DNA from 3 places in the Trujillonella humicola genome. Region 3 is predicted to be linked to each of the others. Evidence: predicted binding sites of a transcription regulator. Region 3 holds the regulator's gene; each other region holds the start of a gene.
What was found. The regulator LexA, encoded in region 3, represses DNA repair genes until DNA is damaged. The targets are predictions, from matches to a motif close to TCGAACANNTGTTCGA.

Region 1: the regulator LexA is predicted to act here: its motif matches at 2,735-2,750, upstream of ACK586_RS06815 (aldose 1-epimerase family protein).
Region 2: the regulator LexA is predicted to act here: its motif matches at 1,694-1,709, upstream of ACK586_RS13150 (HNH endonuclease signature motif containing protein).

The regions. Positions count from the first base shown of each region.
Region 1 covers NZ_JBJNRJ010000008.1:99,115-106,375, forward strand. The annotation lists gene ACK586_RS06795 (alpha/beta fold hydrolase) at 1-242, opposite strand, end outside; gene der (ribosome biogenesis GTPase Der) at 318-1,670, opposite strand; gene cmk ((d)CMP kinase) at 1,667-2,356, opposite strand; gene aroH (chorismate mutase) at 2,353-2,715, opposite strand; gene ACK586_RS06815 (aldose 1-epimerase family protein) at 2,918-3,838, shown strand; gene ACK586_RS06820 (pseudouridine synthase) at 3,852-4,724, opposite strand; gene ACK586_RS06825 (hypothetical protein) at 4,784-5,026, shown strand; gene scpB (SMC-Scp complex subunit ScpB) at 5,216-6,034, opposite strand; gene ACK586_RS06835 (segregation and condensation protein A) at 6,031-6,837, opposite strand; gene ACK586_RS06840 (hypothetical protein) at 6,924-7,261, opposite strand, start outside.
Region 2 covers NZ_JBJNRJ010000022.1:49,159-56,419, reverse strand. The annotation lists gene ACK586_RS13155 (NAD(P)-binding domain-containing protein) at 1-1,507, shown strand, start outside; gene ACK586_RS13150 (HNH endonuclease signature motif containing protein) at 1,713-3,299, shown strand; gene ACK586_RS13145 (glycosyltransferase) at 3,508-5,358, opposite strand; gene ACK586_RS13140 (glycosyltransferase) at 5,355-6,656, opposite strand; gene ACK586_RS13135 (glycosyltransferase family 9 protein) at 6,770-7,261, shown strand, end outside.
Region 3 covers NZ_JBJNRJ010000032.1:190-7,450, reverse strand. The annotation lists gene miaA (tRNA (adenosine(37)-N6)-dimethylallyltransferase MiaA) at 1-889, shown strand, start outside; gene dapF (diaminopimelate epimerase) at 886-1,803, shown strand; gene ACK586_RS15780 (hypothetical protein) at 1,817-2,020, opposite strand; gene hflX (GTPase HflX) at 2,193-3,689, shown strand; gene ACK586_RS15770 (phosphatase PAP2 family protein) at 3,764-4,528, shown strand; gene ACK586_RS15765 (SMP-30/gluconolactonase/LRE family protein) at 4,482-5,615, shown strand; gene lexA (transcriptional repressor LexA) at 5,651-6,427, opposite strand; gene ACK586_RS15755 (LysM peptidoglycan-binding domain-containing protein) at 6,991-7,245, shown strand.

The DNA of each region.
Region 1 (7,261 bases), on a different contig from region 3:
TGCTCCTCGGGTGTGGAGACCGCCGCGCCGTCGGTCCGCCGGCTGCGCTCGGCGCCGCGCGGGTCGTAGGTGACCACGGTCCGCTCGGGGAACATCCCGGCGACCGTGCCGAAACCCGACGCCGCCATGGGCGAGCCGAGGACGAGCAGCGGCGGCTCGGCCGAGGACCCGTCCCCGGGGCGGACGTCGTAGGCGAGCAGCGCCCCGGGGACCTCGAGCGTGGACGTCTGCGGTGCGGTCATGACTGCCTCCCGGGCGCGATCGGTGGTTCTCGTCGTACTCGACCCGCCCCGGCCGCGGAAGTCATCGCCGCCCGGTCAGAGGCTCTTGCGCCGCTCGCTCTCCCGGCCCTCGCGCACCTTGACCGAGATCTCGATCGGCGTGCCGGCGAAGCCCCACCTCTCGCGCAGCTTGCGCTCCAGGAAGCGGCGGTAGCCCGCCTCCAGGAAACCCGTGGAGAAGACGACGAACCGCGGCGGCCGGACGTCGGCCTGCGTCACGTACTTGATCTTCGGCGCCCGGCCGCCGCGCGCCGGGGGTGGCGTCTCCTGCACCAGGGCGCGCACGTACTGGTTGAGCTCCGCGGTCGGGACGCGCGTCTCCCAGGAGGCCAGCGCCGCCCGCAGGTGGTCGGCGAGCTTGCCCACGCCCCGCCCGCCCATGGCCGAGATGTTGACCCGGCCGGCCCATCGCACGCGGGCGAGGTCGCGCTCGACCTCGCGCTCGAGCTGGTGGTGGCGGTCCTCGTCGAGCAGGTCCCACTTGTTGATCGCGATCACGAGCGCCCGGCCGGACTCGATGACCTGGGTGATGACGCGCTGGTCCTGCTCGCTGATCACCTCGTCGGCGGCCAGCAGGACGACGGCGACCTCGGCGGCCTGGATCGCGGCCTCGGTGCGCAGGCTGGCGTAGTACTCCATGCCGCTGGCGGTGTTGACCTTGCGGCGCAGTCCGGCGGTGTCGACGAACCGCCACTCCTCCCCGCCGAGGGTGATGATCGAGTCGACCGGGTCCACGGTGGTGCCGGCGACCGAGTCGACGACCGACCGCTCCTCCTTGGCCAGCCGGTTGAGCAGGCTCGACTTGCCCACGTTCGGCCGGCCGACCAGCGCCACCCGGCGGGGGCCGCCCTCGTGCTCCTGCTCGCGCGGCGCCTCGGGCAGCGCGTCGAGGATCATGTCGAGCAGGTCACCGGCGCCCCGGCCGTGCAGCGCGCTGATCGGCTGCGGCTCCCCGAGCCCCAGCGACCACAGCTCGGCCGCGCCGGCCTCGCTGCGCTCGTCGTCGACCTTGTTGGCCACGAGGATCACCGGCCGGTCGCTGCGGCGCAGGATCCGCGCCGCGGCCAGGTCGGTGTCGGTCGCACCGACCGAGCTGTCGACGACGAGCACGATCACGTCGGCGGTGCGCATCGCGAACTCGGCCTGCCGGCTGATGGAAGCGCCCAGCCCCTCGGCCTTGGGGTCCCAGCCGCCGGTGTCGGTCACGGTGAACCGCTTGCCGTTCCACAGCGCCTCGTAGGAGATCCGGTCGCGGGTCACGCCCGGCACGTCCTGGACGACGGCGGCGCGCCGGCCCAGCACGCGGTTCACCAGCGTCGACTTCCCCACGTTGGGCCGTCCGACGACCGCCACGACCGGCAGCGGCGCGCCGGTCCCCTCCTCGGTCACCGCGCCACCCCCACCGACTCGTGCGCCAGCTCGACCACCCGGTCGACCACCTGGCCGCGGTCCAGGTCGGTGCTGTCGACGACGATCGCGTCGGCTGCCGGTCGCAGCGGGCTGTCCGCGCGGCTGCTGTCGTACTCGTCGCGGCGGCGCAGGTCGGCGGCGAGGTCGGCGACCTCCGCGGGCTCGGTCAGGCCCAGCTGCAGGGCGCGCCGCTCGGCGCGGGCCTCGGGCGCCGCGGTCAGGTAGATCTTGCAGGTCGCGTCCGGCAGGACCACGGTGCCGATGTCGCGGCCCTCCACCACCACGGCGTCCGCGGCGGCCACCAGCGAGCGCTGCTGGTCGACCAGCTGCCGGCGCACCGCGGGCACCGCCGAGACCGCCGACACCGCGCGGGTCACCTCGGCGCCGCGGATGCGCACCGCGACGTCGACGCCGTCCACCCGCACCAGCTCGGTGCCGGCCGCCGTCCCCACCTCGATCCGCGCGCCGGCGACGACGGCGGCCACCGCCGCGGCGTCCTCTGGGTCGACCCCGGCGTCCAGGACGGCGACGGTCGCCGCCCGGTACATCGCGCCGGTGTCCAGGTAGGCGGCGCCGAGCCGGGCGGCGACGGCACGCGCGACGCTGGACTTGCCGGTGCCCGAGGGCCCGTCGAGCGTCACCTGCCCGCGGAAACCGGTGCTCACTGTGCGATGTCCCGGCGGAGGGCGGTCGCGCCGCGCAGGTACACGTGGGCGATGTCGGCCCGCGCCCGGTCGGTCTCCACGTGCGCCATCAGCCGGAGCACCCGCGGCAGCGCGTGCGGCACGTCGATCTCGGTGGCGCACATCAGCGGCACATCCCCGAGGCCGAGCTCGCGGGCGGCCAGCGCGGGGAACTCCGACACCAGGTCGGGGGTGGCGGTGAACAGGATGCTGATGAGCTGCTCGCTGTCGAGGCCGTTGCGCTCCATCACGGTGCTCACCAGCTCGCGGGTGGCCGCCAGCACCTCGTCCCGGTCGTCGGCGTCGACCTGCGTCGCGCCCCGGATGGCTCGGACGGCCATGCACACTCCTCGTTCGTGCTCGGACAGGGGATCGGCTGCGCGGCCGCTCCGGTCCTCGCTCGTTCCTCGCTGCGGTGCTCACGGCCGGACGGCTCGCGGGGCCCGCGGACGACGGGGCCCGGTCGAGTCTAGGTTCGACCGGTCCGGGGGCGGTCGCCGCCGTCGGCCGCCACCCCCGCCCGGCGTCCCCGAGGAGCTGCCCGTGCCGATCCCACCCACCGGGGAGCAGTTCGTCCTCGCCTCCGGCGACGCCACCGTGACCGTGGTCGAGGTCGGGGGCGGGCTGCGCGGCTACCGGCACGGCGACCGCGAGCTGCTCGACGGCTACGCCGTCACCGAGACCGCCGACGAGGGCAGCCGGGGCCACGTGCTGGCGCCCTGGCCCAACCGGATCGCCGACGGCCGGTACCGCTGGGACGGCGTCGAGCACCAACTGGCCCTGACCGAGCCGGCCCGCGCGACGGCCATCCACGGCCTGCTGCGGTTCGTGGCCTGGACGCCGGTCGACCGGGCCCGCGACCGCGTGGCGCTCGAGCACCTGCTGCACCCGCAGCCGGGGTACCCCTTCACGCTGCGGGTGCAGGTGGCCTACGAGCTCGGCGAGGCGGGGCTGCGGGTGACCACCACCGCGACGAACGAGGGCGAGGTGCCGCTGCCCTACGGCGAGGGTCACCACCCCTACCTGTCGGCCGGGCCGGGCCGGCTGCTGGACGAGTGCACGCTCGTCGTCCCCGCGGCCACCCGGCTGGACACCGACGCCCGCGGCATCCCCACCGGCGCCTCCCCGGTGGCCGGGACGGAGGTGGACCTGCGCGCCGGGCGCCGGATCGGCGGCCTGGTCCTCGACACCGCCTTCACCGACCTGGCCCGCGACGACCGGGGCCTCGCGCACGTGCGGCTCACCGGTCCCGACGGAACCGGCGCGGCGGTGTGGCTGAACGACGCCTACGGCTGGCTCCAGCTCTACACCGGCGACGCGATGCGCCGGGACCGGCGCCGCCGCGGTCTGGCGGTGGAGCCGATGACCTGCCCGCCGAACGCCTTCGCCACCGGCGAGGGGGTGCGCCGGCTGGAGCCCGGCGAGTCGGCCACCGGCACTTGGGGGATCGCTCCCCTGGGCTGAGCCGGCGGCCGGGTCACAACCCGACGAGCTCGTTGAGCCGGCCGACCTCGCCCCGCGTCAGCCGGCGGATCGAGCCGACCCGCATCCGCTCCAGCTTCACCGGGCCGATCGCGGTGCGGGTCAGCCGCGACACCGGCAGCCCCACGTGGGCCAGCAGCCGCCGGACGATGTGCTTGCGCCCCTCGTGCAGCACCACCTCGACCACCGACTGGCCGGCGTGGGTGTCCACGACCGTGAACGAGTCGACCGCCACCGGGCCGTCCTCGAGCTCCACGCCCCGGCGCAGCCGCCTGCCGAGGTCGCGCGGCACCGAGCCCGAGACCTGCGCCAGGTAGGTCTTCTTCACCTCGTAGGAGGGGTGGGCCAGCCGGTGGGCGAGCTCGCCGTCGTTGGTGACCAGCAGCAGGCCCTCGGTGTCCTGGTCCAGCCGGCCGACGTGCACCAGCCCCGGCGCGAGGTCGCCCACCATGTCGCCGACGGTCGCCCGGTTGCGGTCGTCGCTCATCGCGGTGATGACCCCGGCGGGCTTGTTGAGCGCGTAGGTGACGCGGTCGTCACGCAGCTCCAGGCGGACGCCGTCGACGGCGATGTGGTCGGAGTCGGGGTGCACCCGCATGCCCTGCACACCGACCACGGCACCGTTCACGCTGATCCGGCCCGCCTCGATCATGTCCTCGCACACCCGCCGCGAGCCGACGCCGGCGCGGGCCAGGACCTTCTGCAGCCGCTCCCCCTCGGGGTGGCCGGCCCCGGGCCCGGGGGCGCGGTCGCCCGGGTGCGCCGGGGCGAGCTCCATCTCCTCCGACCAGCCCTCCCCGCCCCCCGTGGCCGGTGGCTCGGTGGGCAGCTGGTCGGGGGTCTCGTCGTCCGTGCGCGGGGCGTCCATCCGCGCCAGTCTCCCACTCCGGCCGCGGTCCTCCCGACCGCGTGCGGGAGGATCCCGGCGTGCGCACGGAGCAGGTCATGGGTCTGGTGCTCGCGGTCATGGGCGTCGCCCTGGTGCTCCTGTCGCGGCGGCTGGTGTGGGAGCACTCCCCCGACAACGCCGCGGCCCGCGATCGCCTCGGCGCCGCGGGCGTCTGGTCCGACCGTGCCCGCGCCTTCCACCTCTGGCGCGGCCGGCTCGCGGGCGGCGCCTTCGTCGTCGTCGGGGTGCTGCTCCTGACCGGCGTCCTCTGGGGCGACTGAGGTCGACCTCCGGGTCTCCGCCGCTCGCAACCGGGCAGAACTGCACTTCTGCACTGGGCAGAACTGCACTTCTGCACGGGGCAGAAGTGCACTTCTGCACGGGGCAGAAGTGCACTTCTGCACGGGGCAGAAGTGCACTTCTGCACGGGGCAGAAGTGCAGTTCTGCCCCCGGTGGGGAGAGGACGGCGTCAGTGCGCGTCGGGGTGCTCGAGGAGGAGGGACGCCGTCTCCGGCAGCAGCGGCCCCAGGTCGGGCAGCTCGGTCAGGCTCGCGAGCCCGAGCCGCTCGAGGAACAACGGCGTGGTGCCGTAGAGGCCCCCGCCGGAGTCGGGGTCGCTGCCCACCTCGTGCACCAGCCCGCGGGCCAGCAACGTGCGCATCACGCCGTCGACCCCCACGCCGCGGATCGCGGCGATCCGCGCCCGGGTGACCGGCTGCCGGTAGGCGATGACGGCGAGGGTCTCCAGCGCGGCCTGGGTGAGGCGGCTGCCGCGGCCGTGGCCGAGGTAGCGCTCGACGACCCCGGCGTGCTCCTCCCGGGTGTAGAGGCGCCAGCCCTCGCCCACCTGCCGCAGGGTGATGCCGGCGCCGCGGCGGTCGTAGTCCTCGGCCAGCTCGGCCAGCGCCCGCCGGGCCCGGTCGACCGGGCAGCGCAGGGACGCCGCCAGCGTCTCCTCGTCCACCGGGCCGTCCAGCACGAACAGCAGGGCCTCGAGCCCGCCCCGCAGCGTCGCCGGGTCCACCTCCTCGACCGGCTCCCGCTCCTGCTCCGGCTCCGGCTCCGGCTCGGGCATGCCCGGCAGGGGCAGCAGCGCCTCCTCGACCGGCACGGGTGGCGGCTCCTCCGCCTGGGGGGGCGGTCGCTCGGCGACGCGCGCGGCCAGCTCGGCGGCCACGGCGTCCCAGACGGCGGGGTCCTCGTCCCGGTCCTCGGCCACCTCCCGGGTCGCGGCGAGCTCGGCGGCCAGGGCGTCCCAGGAGACGGGCCGCCGCTCCTCCTCGCTCACCGGTCCTCCTCCCCGTCGGTCCCGCCGTCCTCGCCCGGCGGCACGGGCAGCGTCGCGCCCACCCACCGCACGTGCAGCTCGCCCAGCGGCGTGAGCTGGTCGAAGACCACCCGCTGCTGACGGTAGAGCTCCAGCAGCGCGAGGAAGCGGGCGACCACCTCGAGGGTGTGCTCGCAGTCCGCCGTCAGCGCGCGGAAGCTCGCCGTCCCCGCCTCCGCCAGCCGGTTGCGGACGGCGAGCAGCTGCTCGGCCATGCTGACCGGCGGCGCGTGCAGGTGGCCGACGCCGACCGTCGGCGGCGCCTGGGGGGTGAGCACGCGGGTGGCCAGCGCCGCGAACTGCTCCGGCGTCACGCCGAGGAGCACCTCGGGCGTCTGCTCGGCGAACCGGGGGTCGGGTCCGGCGTCGCGGCCGTAGCGGAGGACAGCGCCGGCCTCTCGCTCGCGGAGGAACGCGGCGGCCTCCTTGTAGGCGCGGTACTGCAGCAGCCGGGCGAAGAGCAGGTCGCGGGCCTCGAGCAGCTCGAGGTCGTCCTCGTCCTCGACGTCGGCGGCGGGCAGCAACCGGGCGGCCTTCAGGTCGAGCAGGGTCGCGGCGACGACGAGGAACTCGCTGGCCTGGTCGAGGTCCAGCTCGTTCCCGAGCGCGCGCAGGTGGGCGATGAACTCGTCGGTGACCTGGGAGAGCGCGATCTCGGTGACGTCGAGGCGGTGCTTGGCGATCAGCTGCAGGAGCAGGTCGAACGGGCCCTCGAAGTTGGTCAGCCGGACGGTGAACCGCCCGGCCGCCCGCTCCTCGGTCACGGGAGCGACCCTAATGACCGGTCGGCGTGCGCAGGGGTGCAGGCCGGCAGGCGCGGACCGCACCTGTCCGCACGACGTCGACGCGGTCAGCGACCCTTCAGCCGGCGGACCAGCACCGAGTCCTCGCCGGACTCGGCGAGGTCGGCCAGCAGCACCGCGATGGCCTCGCGCACGATCCGGCCGCGGTCGGCGGCCACCCCGTGCTGCGCGCGCAGGGTGAGCCGCGCGCTCTCCAGGGCCAGCAGCTCGTCGGCCGAGATGTAGACCGTGATCTTTTCGTCGTGCTTCGTCCGCTCCGCGCGCACGGCCTTCCCGCGGGTCCGCGGCGCCTGGGGGGCCAGGGTCGGCGCGGGCGGGGCCGACGTCCGGTAGGAGGCCAGCGGGTCGGCGTCGGCGCCGGCCGGGACCAGGGTCAGCCCGGGGA
Region 2 (7,261 bases), on a different contig from region 3:
CAAGGGCCTGGTGCGGCTGGTCGAGGAGGACGGCGAGCCGCGCGCCTGGACCTTCCTGACCACCCTGTACGAGCTGAAGGGGCACGAGGAGCCGCGCGGGCCCCGCCGTCCGCTCGGCGCCGAGCACGGGGTCCACCGCGACCGGCTGACCTGGCTGGAGCGGCGGCAGCAGGAGGAGGCCGAGCTCGGGGTCGCCACGCAGCCCTACGTCCTGGTGATCGGCGGCGGGCAGGGCGGCATCGCGCTCGGCGCGCGGCTGCGGCAGCTCGGCGTCCCCTCGCTGGTGGTCGACAAGCACCCGCGGCCCGGCGACCAGTGGCGCGGCCGGTACAAGTCGCTGTGCCTGCACGACCCGGTCTGGTACGACCACCTGCCCTACGTGCCGTTCCCGGAGAACTGGCCGGTGTTCGCGCCCAAGGACAAGATCGGCGACTGGCTCGAGTCGTACACGCGGGTGATGGAGATCCCGTACTGGCCGAGCACCGTGGCGCGCTCGGCGACGTACTCGCCGGAGGCGGGGGAGTGGACGGTCGAGGTCGAGCGGGAGGGGAAGCCGCTGACGCTGCGGCCCCGGCACGTCGTCCTGGCGACCGGGATGTCCGGCAAGCCGAACGTGCCCGAGATCCCGGGGCAGGACGTGTTCCGCGGCGACCAGCAGCACTCGTCGCAGCACCCCGGCCCGGACGCCTACGCCGGCAAGCGGGTGGTCGTCGTCGGCAGCAACAACTCCGCGTTCGACATCTGCGGCGCGCTGTGGGAGCACGGCGTGGACGTGACGATGGTGCAGCGCTCGTCGACGCACATCGTCCGCAGCGACACGCTCATGGACATCGGCCTGGGCGCGCTGTACTCGGAGGAGGCCGTCGCCGCCGGCATGACCACGGAGAAGGCCGACCTGACTTTCGCCTCGCTGCCGTACCGGATCATGCACGAGTTCCAGATCCCGCTGTACGAGCAGATGCGCGAGCGCGACGCCGACTTCTACGACCGGCTCGAGCGGGCCGGGTTCTGGCTCGACTGGGGCGACGACGGGTCCGGGCTGTTCATGAAGTACCTGCGCCGCGGCTCCGGCTACTACATCGACGTGGGCGCCGCGGACCTGGTGGCAAACGGCGACGTGAAGCTGGTCCACGGGCAGGTCACCCGCCTGACCGAGGACGCCGTCGTGCTCGACGACGGGACCGAGCTGCCGGCCGACCTCGTCGTCTACGCCACCGGGTACGGGTCGATGAACGGCTGGGCGGCGGACCTCATCTCGCCCGAGGTCGCCGACCGGGTCGGCAAGGTGTGGGGGCTGGGCTCGGACACCACGAAAGACCCGGGTCCGTGGGAGGGCGAGCAGCGGAACATGTGGAAGCCCACCCAGCAGGAGGGGCTGTGGTTCCACGGCGGCAACCTGCACCAGTCGCGGCACTACTCGCTCTACCTCGCGCTGCAGCTCAAGGCCCGCTACGAGGGGATACCGACACCGGTGCACGCCCTGCAGGAGGTCCACCACACCTCCTGAGAGCTCCGCCGGGGGCGGGGGCCTGGCCACCCCCGCCCCCGCCGGCCAGGGTCGCGCCCTTGCCCGCGCACCTTGCGGGCGTACCCCCGACGTTGCCGGTGCTGCATGACCGGCAACGTCCGGGGGACGCCCGCACTGTGGACCGGTGGCCGCGCAGCGGTGCCGTCTTGCGAGAAATGTCGTACCTCAAACGTATGTTCGGATCATGTCGCCGGCGGTCGAGTCGCAGTCGCGCGTGGAGCGTGCGCTGGTCGAGTGCCTGCTCGACGTTCCCGGGTCGGTGTCGCGGCTGCCGGTCGAGCTGCTGACGCGGTCGGAGAAGGCGCTGGCATTGGAGCGGCTGGTGGCCGAGCGGGCGCGGCTGGCTGCCTACGAGGCCGAGCTGGTGTGCGGGCTGGCCGACGAGTCACCCGACGGCGAGGACCCGCCGGCCGGCGCTCGCGGGTCCCGGGCCGGCTGGTCGGCGGAGCGGGCGCTGCCGGGGATCTCGGAGTTCTTCCCCGCCGAGCTGGGGCTGGTGCTCAACTGCGGGCGGGGGACGGCGGCGAACCTGGCCATCCGGGCCTGGACGTGGCGGACGAACCTGCCGGGGACCTTCGCCGCGCTGGCCGCCGGAGAGCTGGACGAGCCGCGGGCCAAGCTGCTGGCCGAGGTGCTCGAGCACGCCGACCCCGGTGTGTCCCGCCGGGTGGAGGCCGCGCTGCTGCCCGAGGCGGCGGACCTGTCGCTGCGCCGGCTGCGCGAGCGGGCCGCGGGCCTGCTGCTGGAGTACGCACCCAAGCAGGCGGAGAAGGCGAGGCAGGAGGCGGAGAAGGCCGCCGACGTGCGGATCTACCCGTCCACCCGGGAGGGGATGGCCACTGTCGCCGTCGACCTGCCCGCCGACGAGGCCGCCGCGGCGTACAGCGTGATCGACCAGCTGGCCCGCCTGGCCAGGGCCGACGGCGACCCGCGGCCGATCGGGCAGCTGCGTACCCGCATGTGGCTGGCGACGGTGCTGCGGTTCTGGCACCCGGACCTGCCGCCGGTGACCGCGAACCTGCAGATCACCGCCTCCCTGTCGGCGCTCGAGGGCGCCTCGGACCAGGCCGGGGAGGTGTCGGGACTCGTGGTCACCGGCGCCCACCTGCGGCAGCTGCTGCACCGCCTGGACGCGCTCGGGCTGCGTGCGCCGGCCGGTGGGTCGGTCACCCTCGGACTGACCGACGACGACGGTGCATTGCTGGCCACCTGCACGCTGGACCAGCTGCGTGCCTTCGCCCGCCGCGGCTGCCCCGACCACCGGGACCAGGACTGCTCGTGCGCGGTGCTGGGCCGGCCCGAGCGGGTCGACGGCTACACCCCGAGCCGGCCGCAGCAGCGGTTCGTGCACACCCGCGACCGCACCTGCCGCTTCCCCACCTGCGGGCAGCGGGTCGGCTGGGCCGACGCCGACCACGTCGTGCCGCACGCCTGCGGCGGCGAGACCGACTGCGCCAACCTCTGCTGCCTCTGCCGCAGCCACCACCGGCTCAAGACCTTCGCCCAGGGCTGGCAGTTCGCCCTGGCCGACGACGGCACGCTCACGGTGACCACCCCGTCGGGGATCACCCGCAGCACCCGCCCTCCCGGACTGCGCCCACCGGACCCACCGGACCCACCGGACGACCCCGACACCGGCGGAGCTGCAGCGGGCGGACCGGAGCCCGGACCGCGACCGCGGGCACCAGGCATCCGCGAGCTGATCAGGCGCTCACGGATCGGCCCGGACAGCCCGCCCCTGGACCACGGCAGCGACCCGCCGCCGTACTGATCGCCCGACCGGCTCCCGGCCACCGACCGGCGCGGTCGACCGACATCCCGATCTCCCCGACAGGAGGACTCGTCGCCATGCCGCCATGTCGCCCTGCCGTCGTGTCGCCGTGCCGTCTCGTCGCGATGCCGTCTCGTCGCCGTGCCGCCATGCCGCCATGCCGCCATGCCGCCATGTCGACGTGTCGTCCCAGGAGCTCAGGAGAGCGTCAGCGGAGGACGGAGCGGAACAGCTCGACGAGCCGGTCGGCGTGCGCGTCGAAGGTGTGCCGCTCCCGTACCGCCAGCGCGGCGCTGGCACCGGCGCGGGTGCGGACCTCCTCGGCCAGCAGGTCCGCGACGTCGTCCGGGCCGCGGTAGAGCAGACCGGTGCCCTCGGCGCGGAGCACCCGTTCCACCGACACCAGCGACCCGGGGTTGGACTGCTGCAGCAGCGGGAGTCCCGCCGCCAGGCAGACCGGCAGGCGCGCGGGGGAGTTGAGGTCGTCCCAGGAGGCCAGCCGCAGGTCACCGCCGTTGACGCTGTCGAACCGGTGCAGCCAGCCGGCGTCGTACCGCGACAGCTCCGCCACCCACCGCTCGGGGCCGATCGGCGGGTGCACGTGCACGTGGTCCGGCGCCCGGACGAGCGCCTCGTCCAACCAGCCGGTCCACGCGCCGGTCGGTCCGGGCGCCCGCACCTGCCCGTAGAGGTGGGTGTGCACCCCGCGCCGCGCCAGCGCCAGGACCCAGTCGAGGTCCAGGCCGGAGGGGCGGCCGGCGAGCACGGCGTGCGGCTGCCCGTCGGCGTCCGAGAGCTTCGGGGCGAGCGGGGCGTCGTGCCACTCGCGCGGCGGCAGGTCGCCGTCCAGCACCCCCAGCCGTGCCCGGTCGACCCGGCCGGCGAGCGCGAGGGCGAACCAGTCCCGCTCCTCCTCGCTGCAGAACAGGCAGGCGTCGGCGCCGGTCACCAGCTCGGCCAGCAGCGGCCACTCCCCGCGCACGACGCTGCGCTGCGGCGCCTCCTTGAAGTGCCACACGAAGGGCAGCTCCGGGAAGGCCGCGCGGACGGCGTGCGCCAGCGGCACCGCGCGCCAGTTCAGCTGCGCCCACACGACGTCGGGGGCGAGCGCGCGCACCGCCTCCCGCCACCCGGCGGCGGCCAGGTCGTGCACCGCGCCGAGGTCGGCCACGTGCCCGAACGGCAGCGGCCCGACGGTCGAGTCGCCCAGACCGGTCGCCGTCCACAGCCCGGTGAGCCGGTGCCCGCGCTCGGCGAGCGCCAGCACCCGCTCGGGGTTGAACGCCAGCTCGCCCACGACCAGCACCCGCAGGCCGTCGACCGCCGGCCGGTACACGCGACCACGGAAGCGCGCGTAGCGGGCTCCCTCGTCGACGTCGGCCCCGTCGGTGGAGGCGAAGCGCAGCGGCTGCGCGACCCCGTACCGCGCCCGGAAGACGTTCAGCCCGCCGTCGTACGCCGCCCGGATCGCCCGCGACCGCTGACCGGGGTGCCGGGTCCACCCGCAGGTGACCCGGCCGGTGTCCGCCACCGCGCCCGCCGCGTCGAGCCGGCGCCACAGCAGCCGGTCGAGGTCGTCGGTCTCCAGCTCGGCCCGCTCGGTCCACCGCTCGCCGGTGCGCCGGTGCGCCACCTGCACCAGCTGGTCGTAGGCGGTGTCCGACGGCTCGGCCAGTCCCGAGCGGGCCCGCGCGACGGCCGGGTCGGCGAGGCAGCCGAGCAGGGCTCCGAGGTGGCCGGGCGCCCACACGTCGTCGGCGGGCAGGTAGGCGACCACCGGCGCGGTCGTCGCGTCCAGCCCGGTGTTCAGCGCCGCCCCCAGCCCCCGGTTCTCCCCGTGCCGCAGGAGCCGGATCCGGGGGTCGCCGGGCAGCGCCGCCGCGACCGCGCCGGTATCGGGCGAGCCGTCGTCGACCACCACCGCCTCCCAGTCCACGACCGTCTGGCCCAGCAGCGAGCCCAGCGCCCGGGGCAGGAAGGCGGCGTGCGGGGAGGAGGGGGAGGAGTGCACGGGCAGCAGGACGGCGACCCGCGGCACCCCGGCGCGCGAGCCGGTCACGCGCTCACGGCCTCCCGCACCCGGCCGTGCACCCGCGCGCGGATCCGGGTGTACACGGCGGCCACCCGGCCGGCCAGCCGCGGCCACGCGTACTCGTCGGCGCGTGCCCGGGCCCCGGCGGCCAGCCGCGCCCGCAGCTCCGGGTCGCCGACCACCCGGTCCAGCGCGGCCGCCAGTGCGGCGGCGTCCAGCGGCGGCACCAGCAGGCCGGTGACGCCGTCGCGCACCACCGCGGGGATGCCGCCGACGTCGCTGGCCACCACCGGCAGCCCGGCCGCCATCGCCTCGGTCAGCACCGACCCCATCTCCTCGTAGGCCGACGGCAGCACCAGCACGTCCAGCGCCGCGAGCACCCCCGGGACGGCGTCGTGCGCCACGAACCCGCGCAGCGTGATCCGCTCCCGCGCCGGACTCGCCTCGACCGCCCGCTCGACCAGCGCGCGGTCCGGGCCGTCCCCCACGACCACCAGCTCCGCGCGCTCGCGCATCAGCCCGAAGGCCTCGACGAGCACGTCGGGGCGCTTCTGCGGCGCCAGGCGGCCGACGTAGCCGATCCGTGGCCGGCCGATCCCGGCGAGCACGTCCGCGCCGGTCCCGGCGAACAGCGCCGGGTCGAACCCCGACGGGATGGTGTGCACCCGCTGCGCCGGCACGCCGTCGGCGCGCACCGCCGCCGCGGTCCGCTCGGTGAGGACCACCACGGCGTCCGCCCGGCGCAGCGCGCTGCGCTCGACCCGGCCGCCGACCGCCCGGAGCAGCCGCGCCCGCGGCGAGCCCCCGGTGAGCGTGTGCCCGACGCTGCAGTGCAGCGTGACCACGAGCGGGCACGCGTGCCGCCACGCCGCCAGCCGGGCCAGCGGCAGCAGCGCCAGGTCCTCGCCCTGGTGGGCGTGCACGACGTCGACCGGCCCGGAGCCTCGGCGCCGCACCCGCAGCACCCGCGGCAGCGCGGTCAGCGCCCAGAGCTGGCGGAGGCGGGCGATCGGCAGTCCCGTGCGGTGCACCGTCGCCGACCGGCCGAGCCGGCCGACCCCGGCGCGCGCCGCCAGCCGCGAGGTCACCACGGTCTGCCGGTGGCCCTGCGCGTCGAGGCAGCGGGTCAGCGTCGCCGTGTGGTTCTGCATGCCGCCGATGGGGTCGAACCGGGCCGCCCGCCCGTCCAGCGCGCCGGGCAGGCCCGGGCGCGACCCGGCGGGCGCCGCCGAGGAGGGCCGCTCCGGCTCGAAGACGCTGCACAGGCGCAGCACGTGCAGGGGATCGGTCGGTTCCCGGTCGTCGTCGACGGGGTGGGGCAGCACGTGGACCTCCGTGTGGGCGGCGTGGCCTCCCTTCCCGAGAGGACCCGTAGTGCACCACGGGATGGCGCGCCTCGCAGGATTGGGGGAGCACCGGGCGGGGCAGGAGGGCCGCCGTGCCGCCGCTCGCCGATCCCGCCGTCCGACGCGTGCTCCTGGTGCGGATGCGGGTGGGGCTGGGCGACCTGCTGTGCACGCTGCCCGCGCTGCACCGGTTGCGGGCCGCCCGGCCCGACGTGCACGTCGCACTCGCCACCTGGGAGCGGATGCGGCCGGTGGTCGAGCGGCTCGGCCCGGCCGAGGGCCGGCCGCTGGTCGACGAGCTGCTGCCCTTCCCCGGCGCCGCGGGGATCCCCGACGGCCCGGTCGACCCCGCGGGCTGGGCCGCCTTCACGGCGGCGGGCCGCGGCTTCGACCTCGCGCTGCAGGCCTACGGCGACCGGCCGGCCGCCAACCGGGTGACCGCCGCCCTCGGCGCCCGGCTCACCGGCGGCTTCGCGCCCACCGGGTGGCCGGTCCCGCCCGGTGCCGAGGCGCTGCACCTGCGCTACCCGCTCGACCTGCACGAGGCGCAGCGGCACGTCCGGCTGCTCGAGCGCCTGGGGCTG
Region 3 (7,261 bases):
CTCCATGCAGCTCTACCGCGGCATGGACATCGGCACCGCGAAGCCCGACCTCGCCGAGCGTGGCGGCGTCCCGCACCACCTGCTCGACCTGTGGCACGTGCGGCAGCCGGCGTCGGTGGCCGAGTACCGGGACCGCGCGCGCGCCGAGATCGACCGCCTCCGGGCGGCCGGCGTGCTCCCGCTGCTGGTCGGCGGTTCCGGCCTGTACGTGCGCGCGGTCCTCGACGAGCTCGACTTCCCCGGGACCGACCCGCAGGTGCGCGCCCGGCTGGAGGCCGAGCTGGCCGAGGTGGGGCCCGCCGCGCTGCACGCCCGCCTGGCCGCGGTCGACCCGGCCGCGGCCGCGGCGGTGCTGCCCGGCAACGGCCGGCGGATCGTCCGCGCCCTGGAGGTGGTGGAGCTGACCGGTCGGCCCTTCCGCGCCTCGCTGCCCGAGCCCCGCCCGCACTACCCGGCCGTGGTCGTCGGGCTGGACCGGGAGCCGGCCGAGCTGGACGAGCGGATCGCCCGCCGGGTCGACCGCATGTGGGCCGCCGGATTCGTCGCCGAGGTGGAGGCGCTGGCCGCCGAGGGGCTCCGGGAGGGCCCCACCGCGTCCCGGGCGCTGGGCTACGCCCAGGTGCTCGCCCAGCTGGACGGCGAGCTCTCCGCCGCGGGGGCGCGGGAGCGCACCGTCACCACCACCCGGCGCTTCGTGCGCCGTCAGCGCTCCTGGTTCCGGCGCGACCCCGCGACCAGCTGGTTCGACGCGGGGCGGCCCGACCTGGCCGACGCCGTCGCCGCGGTGATCACCGGCCGTACCCTGGACCGGGTGCGCGGCGGTGAGCCGTGCAGCAGCACAGCAGCGCCGCGCACGCGACCGGCGGGCGCCGGCGAGGAGGACCCGTGAGCACGCACGACCGCGTCCTGGTGGGGCACGGCACGGAGAACGACTTCGTCGTCCTGCCCGACCCCGACGGCAACCGCTGGCCGCAGGACCGGCTGGACGCCGCGATGGTCCGCCGGCTCTGCGACCGCCGCGCCGGCCTCGGTGGGGACGGCGTCCTGCGGGTCGTGCGCAGCATCCACGTCCCCGACGCCGCGGCGGTGCTCGGCGAGGACCTCGACCGCTGCGAGTGGTTCATGGACCACCGCAACGCCGACGGTTCCCTGGCCGAGATGTGCGGCAACGGCGTGCGGCTGTTCCTGCACGTGCTGGTCACCGAGGGTCTGCTCGACCGGGCCGCGTGCGCCGACGGGGTGTGGATCGGCACCCGGGGCGGACCGCGCCGGGTGGGTGCGGGGGACGACGGGACCTACTGGGTCGACATGGGCCCGGCCCGGGAGTTCGGCCGCGGCTCGACCGAGGTGGGCGGGCACCGCTTCGACGGGCTCGCGGTGTCGATGGGCAACCCGCACCTGGCCTGCCTGACCGACGTCGACCTCGACGCGCTGGACCTCTCCGGCCGGCCGGAGGTCGACCCGGCGCTGTTCCCCGACGGCGTCAACGTCGAGCTCGTGACCGTGCTGCGCGGGGCAGCCGAGGGCCGGGACGTCGAGGGCGCCGACGCGCACGTCCGGCTCCGGGTGCACGAGCGCGGGGTGGGGGAGACCCGCTCCTGCGGAACCGGTGCGTGCGCCGCGGCCTACGCCGCACTGGTCGCCGGTGGCGCGGCCGCCGGGACCGTCGTGGTCGACGTCCCCGGCGGCCGGCTGACCGTCGACGTCTCGCCGCAGACCACCGTGCTGCGCGGCCCGGCGGCCGTCGTCGCCGTCGGCGAGCTCACCGCCGAGTGGCTGGAGGGGCCGGCCGACCGGCCCTGACCCGCTCCCCCGATCAGGGCCGGTCGGGGGTGTCCGCCCGTGTCTCCGGCTCGTCGGTCGGCGCCTCGGGCTTGTCCGCCGGACCCACGTTGCCGGTGCCCCGGGGCCGTCCGCGGCCGGTGTCCTGGTCCGGGCCGCCGAACGGGTTGCGCGGCGGGTCGAGCCCTGCCGGGTCGCGGCCCGGGTCGTCCAGCCCCTCGCTGCTGCTGGTGCTCACGGGTGCCTCCTCGTGTCCGGTGTCCTCTCCCTGTCGGGACGGCCCTACCCGCACGGGGGCGGGATGCATGCGGGCTCCGCCGGCGTTGTACCCACCGATGACACGAGCAGTGATCTCCACGGAAGAGACAACTCAGGTGCCCGGGCGGAACGGGCATGCCACGCTGGAGCCGATGACCACCGCACAGAACCGCGCCGTGCTCGCCGACGCGCAGGACCGCGCCGAGCGTGCCGCCGGCGCCACCCCGCCCGCCGAGGAGGCCGTGCGTCCGGCCGGCCGCTGGGACGAGCCCGACGACACCACCGGGAGCTACGACCTCGAGCAGCGCGGCGCGCTGCGCCGCGTCGCGGGCCTGTCCACCGAGCTCGCCGACGTCACCGAGGTCGAGTACCGCCGGCTGCGCCTCGAGCGCGTGGTGCTGGTCGGGGTGTGGACCGAGGGCACGCAGGCCGACGCCGACCGGTCCCTGGCCGAGCTCGCCGCGCTGGCCGAGACGGCCGGATCCCAGGTGCTCGAGGCCGTCAGCCAGCGGCGCCCGACCCCCGACGCAGGCACCTACGTCGGCTCCGGCAAGGCGGCCGAGATCCGCGACATCGTCGCCTCGACCGGCGCCGACACCGTGATCTGCGACGGCGAGCTCACCCCGGGCCAGCTGAACGCCCTGGAGAAGATCCTCAAGGTCAAGGTCGTCGACCGGACGGCGCTGATCCTCGACATCTTCGCCCAGCACGCGAGCAGCCGGGAGGGCAAGGCCCAGGTCGAGCTGGCGCAGATGCAGTACATGCTCCCGCGGCTGCGCGGCTGGGGTGAGTCGATGTCCCGGCAGGCCGGTGGACGCGTCGCCGGTGGTGGCGGCATCGGCACCCGCGGTCCCGGCGAGACCAAGATCGAGACCGACCGGCGGCGCATCCGCTCGCGGATGAGCAAGCTGCGCCGGGAGATCGCCGGCATGGCGACCGCCCGGCAGACCCAGCGCTCCAACCGCGACCGCAACGCCGTGCCGAGCGTGGCGATCGCCGGCTACACCAACGCCGGCAAGTCCAGCCTGCTCAACCGGCTCACCGGCGCGGGCGTGCTGGTGGAGAACGCGCTGTTCGCCACTCTCGATCCCACGGTCCGCCGCGCGCAGACCGAGGAGGGCCGCGAGTACACCCTCACCGACACCGTCGGCTTCGTGCGCCACCTGCCGCACCAGCTGGTCGACGCCTTCCGGTCGACCCTGGAGGAGGTGGCCGCCGCCGACCTGCTGCTGCACGTCGTCGACGGGTCCGATCCCGACCCGGTCGGCCAGATCGACGCCGTCCACGTCGTCCTCCAGGAGATCGACGCCTCGTCGGTCCCCGAGCTCATCGTGGTGAACAAGGTCGACGCCATGACCGAGGAGGACGTGCTCACCCTCCGCCAGGCGCTGCCCGGCGCGGTGTGGGTCTCGGCGCGCACCGGGGAGGGCATCGAGCGGCTGCGGGAGATCCTGGCCGCGCGGCTGCCGCACCCCGAGATCGAGGTGGACGTGCTGGTGCCCTACGACCGCGGCGACCTGGTGGCCCGCGTGCACCGGGACGGCGAGGTGCTCAGCGAGAGCCACGAGTCCGGCGGCACCCGGCTGGCCGCGCGGGTCGACGGTGCCCTCGCCGCGGCCCTCGGGGAGTTCGCCGGCCCGGTCGCCTGACCCGGCCACCCCGTGCAGCGGCGCACCGGCCCGGCCGAGGTCACGATCGGGTCACGGCCGGGTACCGTGACCCGGTGACCAGCGGCGTGGTGCGGCGCTCCCTCCCGGCCATGCTCCGGCGACCGGTGCCCGAGCACCCTCCGGTCGTGTCCGCCGGCCGGCCGACGTGGTGGGCGGTCCTCATCGCGGTCGCCGTGGCCGCCCTCCTCACGCTCGACCTCCTGGGGCACGGGCTGACCGAGCGGGTGGACCACCGGGTGTCCGACCAGGTGGCGGAGTGGGGGCTGCGTGACTCGGCGGCCTACCAGCCGCTGTGGCTGGTCACCCAGATCGGCGGCCGGGGCACGATGCTGCTCGTCCTCGCCTGCCTGGTCGGCTGGCTCCTCGTTCGGTACCGCACCGTCGTGCCGCTGCTGCGCGTGGTGCTCGCGCTGGTGCTGCTGAGCGTGGTCGTCTACCAGCTGAAGTGGGGGATCGGCCGGACCGCGCCTGCCTTCGCTGGCGGCCAGTTCCTGCACCATCCCGACGGCGAGTCCTTCCCCTCCGGGCACGTGGCCAACGCGGTGCTGCTGTGGGGGGTGGCGCGCTGGCAGGCGGTCGAGTTCGGTCTGCCCGCGCGAGCCCAGCGCATCCTGTGGTTCTTCGCGGTCGTCGGCCCGGTGCTGTGCGGCCTGGCGATGATCGTCCTGAACTTCCACTGGGTCAGCGACGCGGTCGCCGGCGCCGCCGTGGGTGTCGTCCTGCTGGGCGTGGTTCACGCGGTGGACGCGCTGGTCCTGTCACGCTGGGTAGGTGCCGCACCGCGCCGATCGGACCACGGGGGTCCAGCGTCGCCGTGACGGCTCCGGCGCGTCCCGAGGCTCGGCCGGCGCGGGGCTCGCTGCCGCCCTCCTGACCGTCGGCGGGCCGGCGCTGGTCCTGTGCTCCTCGGTCGCGCTCGCACCGGCCGCGCTCGCCGAGGAGGCCGCGCCGGCGACCACGCAGTGCGAGATCACCGATCCCCGGCTGACGGAGCTGTCCGGCCTCGTCGTGGGGGCGGACGGCACCATGCTCGCGATCAACGACGGCGGTGACCTCGTGCAGGTCTTCGCCCTCGACCCGGCCTGCCAGGTGATCCGCGTGCACGAGGCGGACGTGGATCCCTTCGACCCCGAGGACCTCGCGGTCGGGACGGACGGCACGGTCTGGCTGGCCGACACCGGGGACAACACCGGCACCCGCGAGACGGTCGCGTTGATCGCCCTGCGCCCGGACGGCTCCACCGCCGTCCACCGGCTGACCTACCCCGACGGCCCGCACGACGCCGAGGCGCTGCTGCTGGCCCCCGACGGCACTCCCTACATCGTGACCAAGGAGGTGCTCGGCTCCAGCGACGTCTTCCGGCCGGTGGCTGCACTGGAGCCCAACGGCACCGTCGGGCTGGTCGAGGTCGCCTCGGTGGACCTCACCCTGACCGGCACCCCGGGCGGGCCGGTGGGCCGGGCCGGTCAGTTGCTGGTCACCGGCGGCGCGGTTGCCGCGGACGGTTCCGCCCTGGCGCTGCGCACGTACACCGACGCCTACGTGTGGCCGCTGACCGGCTCCGACGTCGTCGGGGCGCTGGCGGGCGATCCGGTCCGCGTCGCTCTGCCCGAGTCTCCGCAGGGCGAGGCGATCAGCTTCTCCGCCGACGGGACCGCGGTCGTCGTGGCCAGCGAGGGGCTCCCGAGCGTCGTCAGCGTCGTCCCGGTGCCGACGACGACCGCGCCGGCCGGCGCCACCGGAGCGCCGGACGGCTCGCTGGCCGACGTCCTCACCGAGACCGAGGACGGCGTCTCCCCGCTCACGGCCGGTCTCCTCGCCGCCGCCCTGGCGACCGCGATCATGTGGCTCGTGGGCCGGCGACGCCGCCGGAGCACGCCGCCGGCCGGGCCGACCCGCAGCTGACCCCAGCGCCGGACCTCACCCGGCCGGGCTCCAGGTCAGACGCGGCGCAGCACCGTCACCACACGGCCGAGCACCGTCGCGTCGTCGCCGGGGATGGGCTCGTAGGCCGGGTTGTGCGGCAGCAGCCACACGTGGCCGTCCTTGCGCTTGTAGGTCTTCACCGTGGCCTCGCCGTCGATCATCGCGGCGACGATCTCGCCGTTCTCGGCGGTCGGCTGCTGCCGGACGACGACCCAGTCGCCATCGCAGATGGCCGCCTCCACCATCGAGTCGCCGCTCACCTTGAGCATGAAGAGCGTGCCCTCGCCGACCAGCTCGCGGGGCAGCGGGAAGACGTCCTCGACCGCCTGCTCGGCGAGCACGGGACCGCCGGCGGCGATCCGGCCCACGAGCGGCACGTAGGTCGGCGCCGGGCTCGCGGCGTCCTCGGCGACCGGCGGAGGCGGCGCGGCCGCACCGGCGGCGGCGATCTCGCCGGGGAGCCGGACGTCGAGGGCGCGGGGGCGGTTGGGGTCGCGCCGCAGCCAGCCCTTCTTCTGCAGCACCGACAGCTGGTGGGCGACCGAGGAGGCCGAGGAGAGGCCCACCGCCTCGCCGATCTCGCGTACGGACGGCGGGTATCCGCGGCGGTCGATCGAGTCGCGGATGACCTCCAGGACGCGCCGCTGCCGCTGGGTCAGACCATCGCCGGCCTCGCCCCGGTCCGGAAAGGTCCGGACCTCCGCGGTGGGGGCCGACGGCGTGCCGGTCGCCGTGCCGCCCGCGCGGCGCGACCCGCCGCGCCCCCCCGACGTCCCGCTGCTGCCCGCCACGTCTCCTCCTCGCCGGCCGTCCGGTGACGGCTCGTCCGTCCGCCCCGCTCGCCCGGCCGCGGTCCTCGCCCGGCCGTTCCGGAGGCGTGCCCGGACGGTAGCGCGTTCGGGCCGGCTTCTCAAACACATGTTCGAAGTCGACCGTGTCGGGCTCGCTCCTGTCGGCGGGGTGCGGTAGACATCGCACAGACGTTCGATTCGAACGGCTGTTCGATGGGCCGCCGGTGCGCGGTGGCCGTCGTGGAGGAGGCGCGGGAGTGGGCACGGTGCGCGAGGCAGGGGTCTGCGGACGGTTGCACGGCGGAGGTGCAGTCCCGTCCGGCCGGCAGGGTGGGCCCGGTTCGGGGGTCGCCGGGCCCGGGCGACCGGGGAGCGAACGCGCGGCGGTCCGGTCGCGCGTCCGCCCGGGAGGCGCGCCGCCGCCGCGCCGTGACACCGTGCGGCCGGCCGCGCGGCCCGTTCCGTGGGCGGCGGCGACCGGCGCCGGGCGGGTGCGATCGGGCCGGCGGGTTCCCGCGCCGTGCGGGAACGGGCCGCTGCGACTCACCCGGCGTGGGCGGGTCGTGCTGACAGCGCTGGCCGTCGCGGCGTCCGCACTCGCGCTGCTCGTCCTGTCCGCGGTGCTGGGGAGCGGCAGCGGGCTCGAGCTCGCCGGCGGGAGCAGCGTCGTCGTGGCGCCGGGGGACACGGTCTGGTCCATCGCGGCGGCGGTGGCCGACCCGGGGGAGGACGTGCGCGCGGTGGTCGACGCGATCGAGCGGCTGAACGACCTGGAGGGTGCCGTGGTGGTGCCCGGGCAGGTGCTCGAGGTCCCGTGATCGGGCGGGGAGGTCT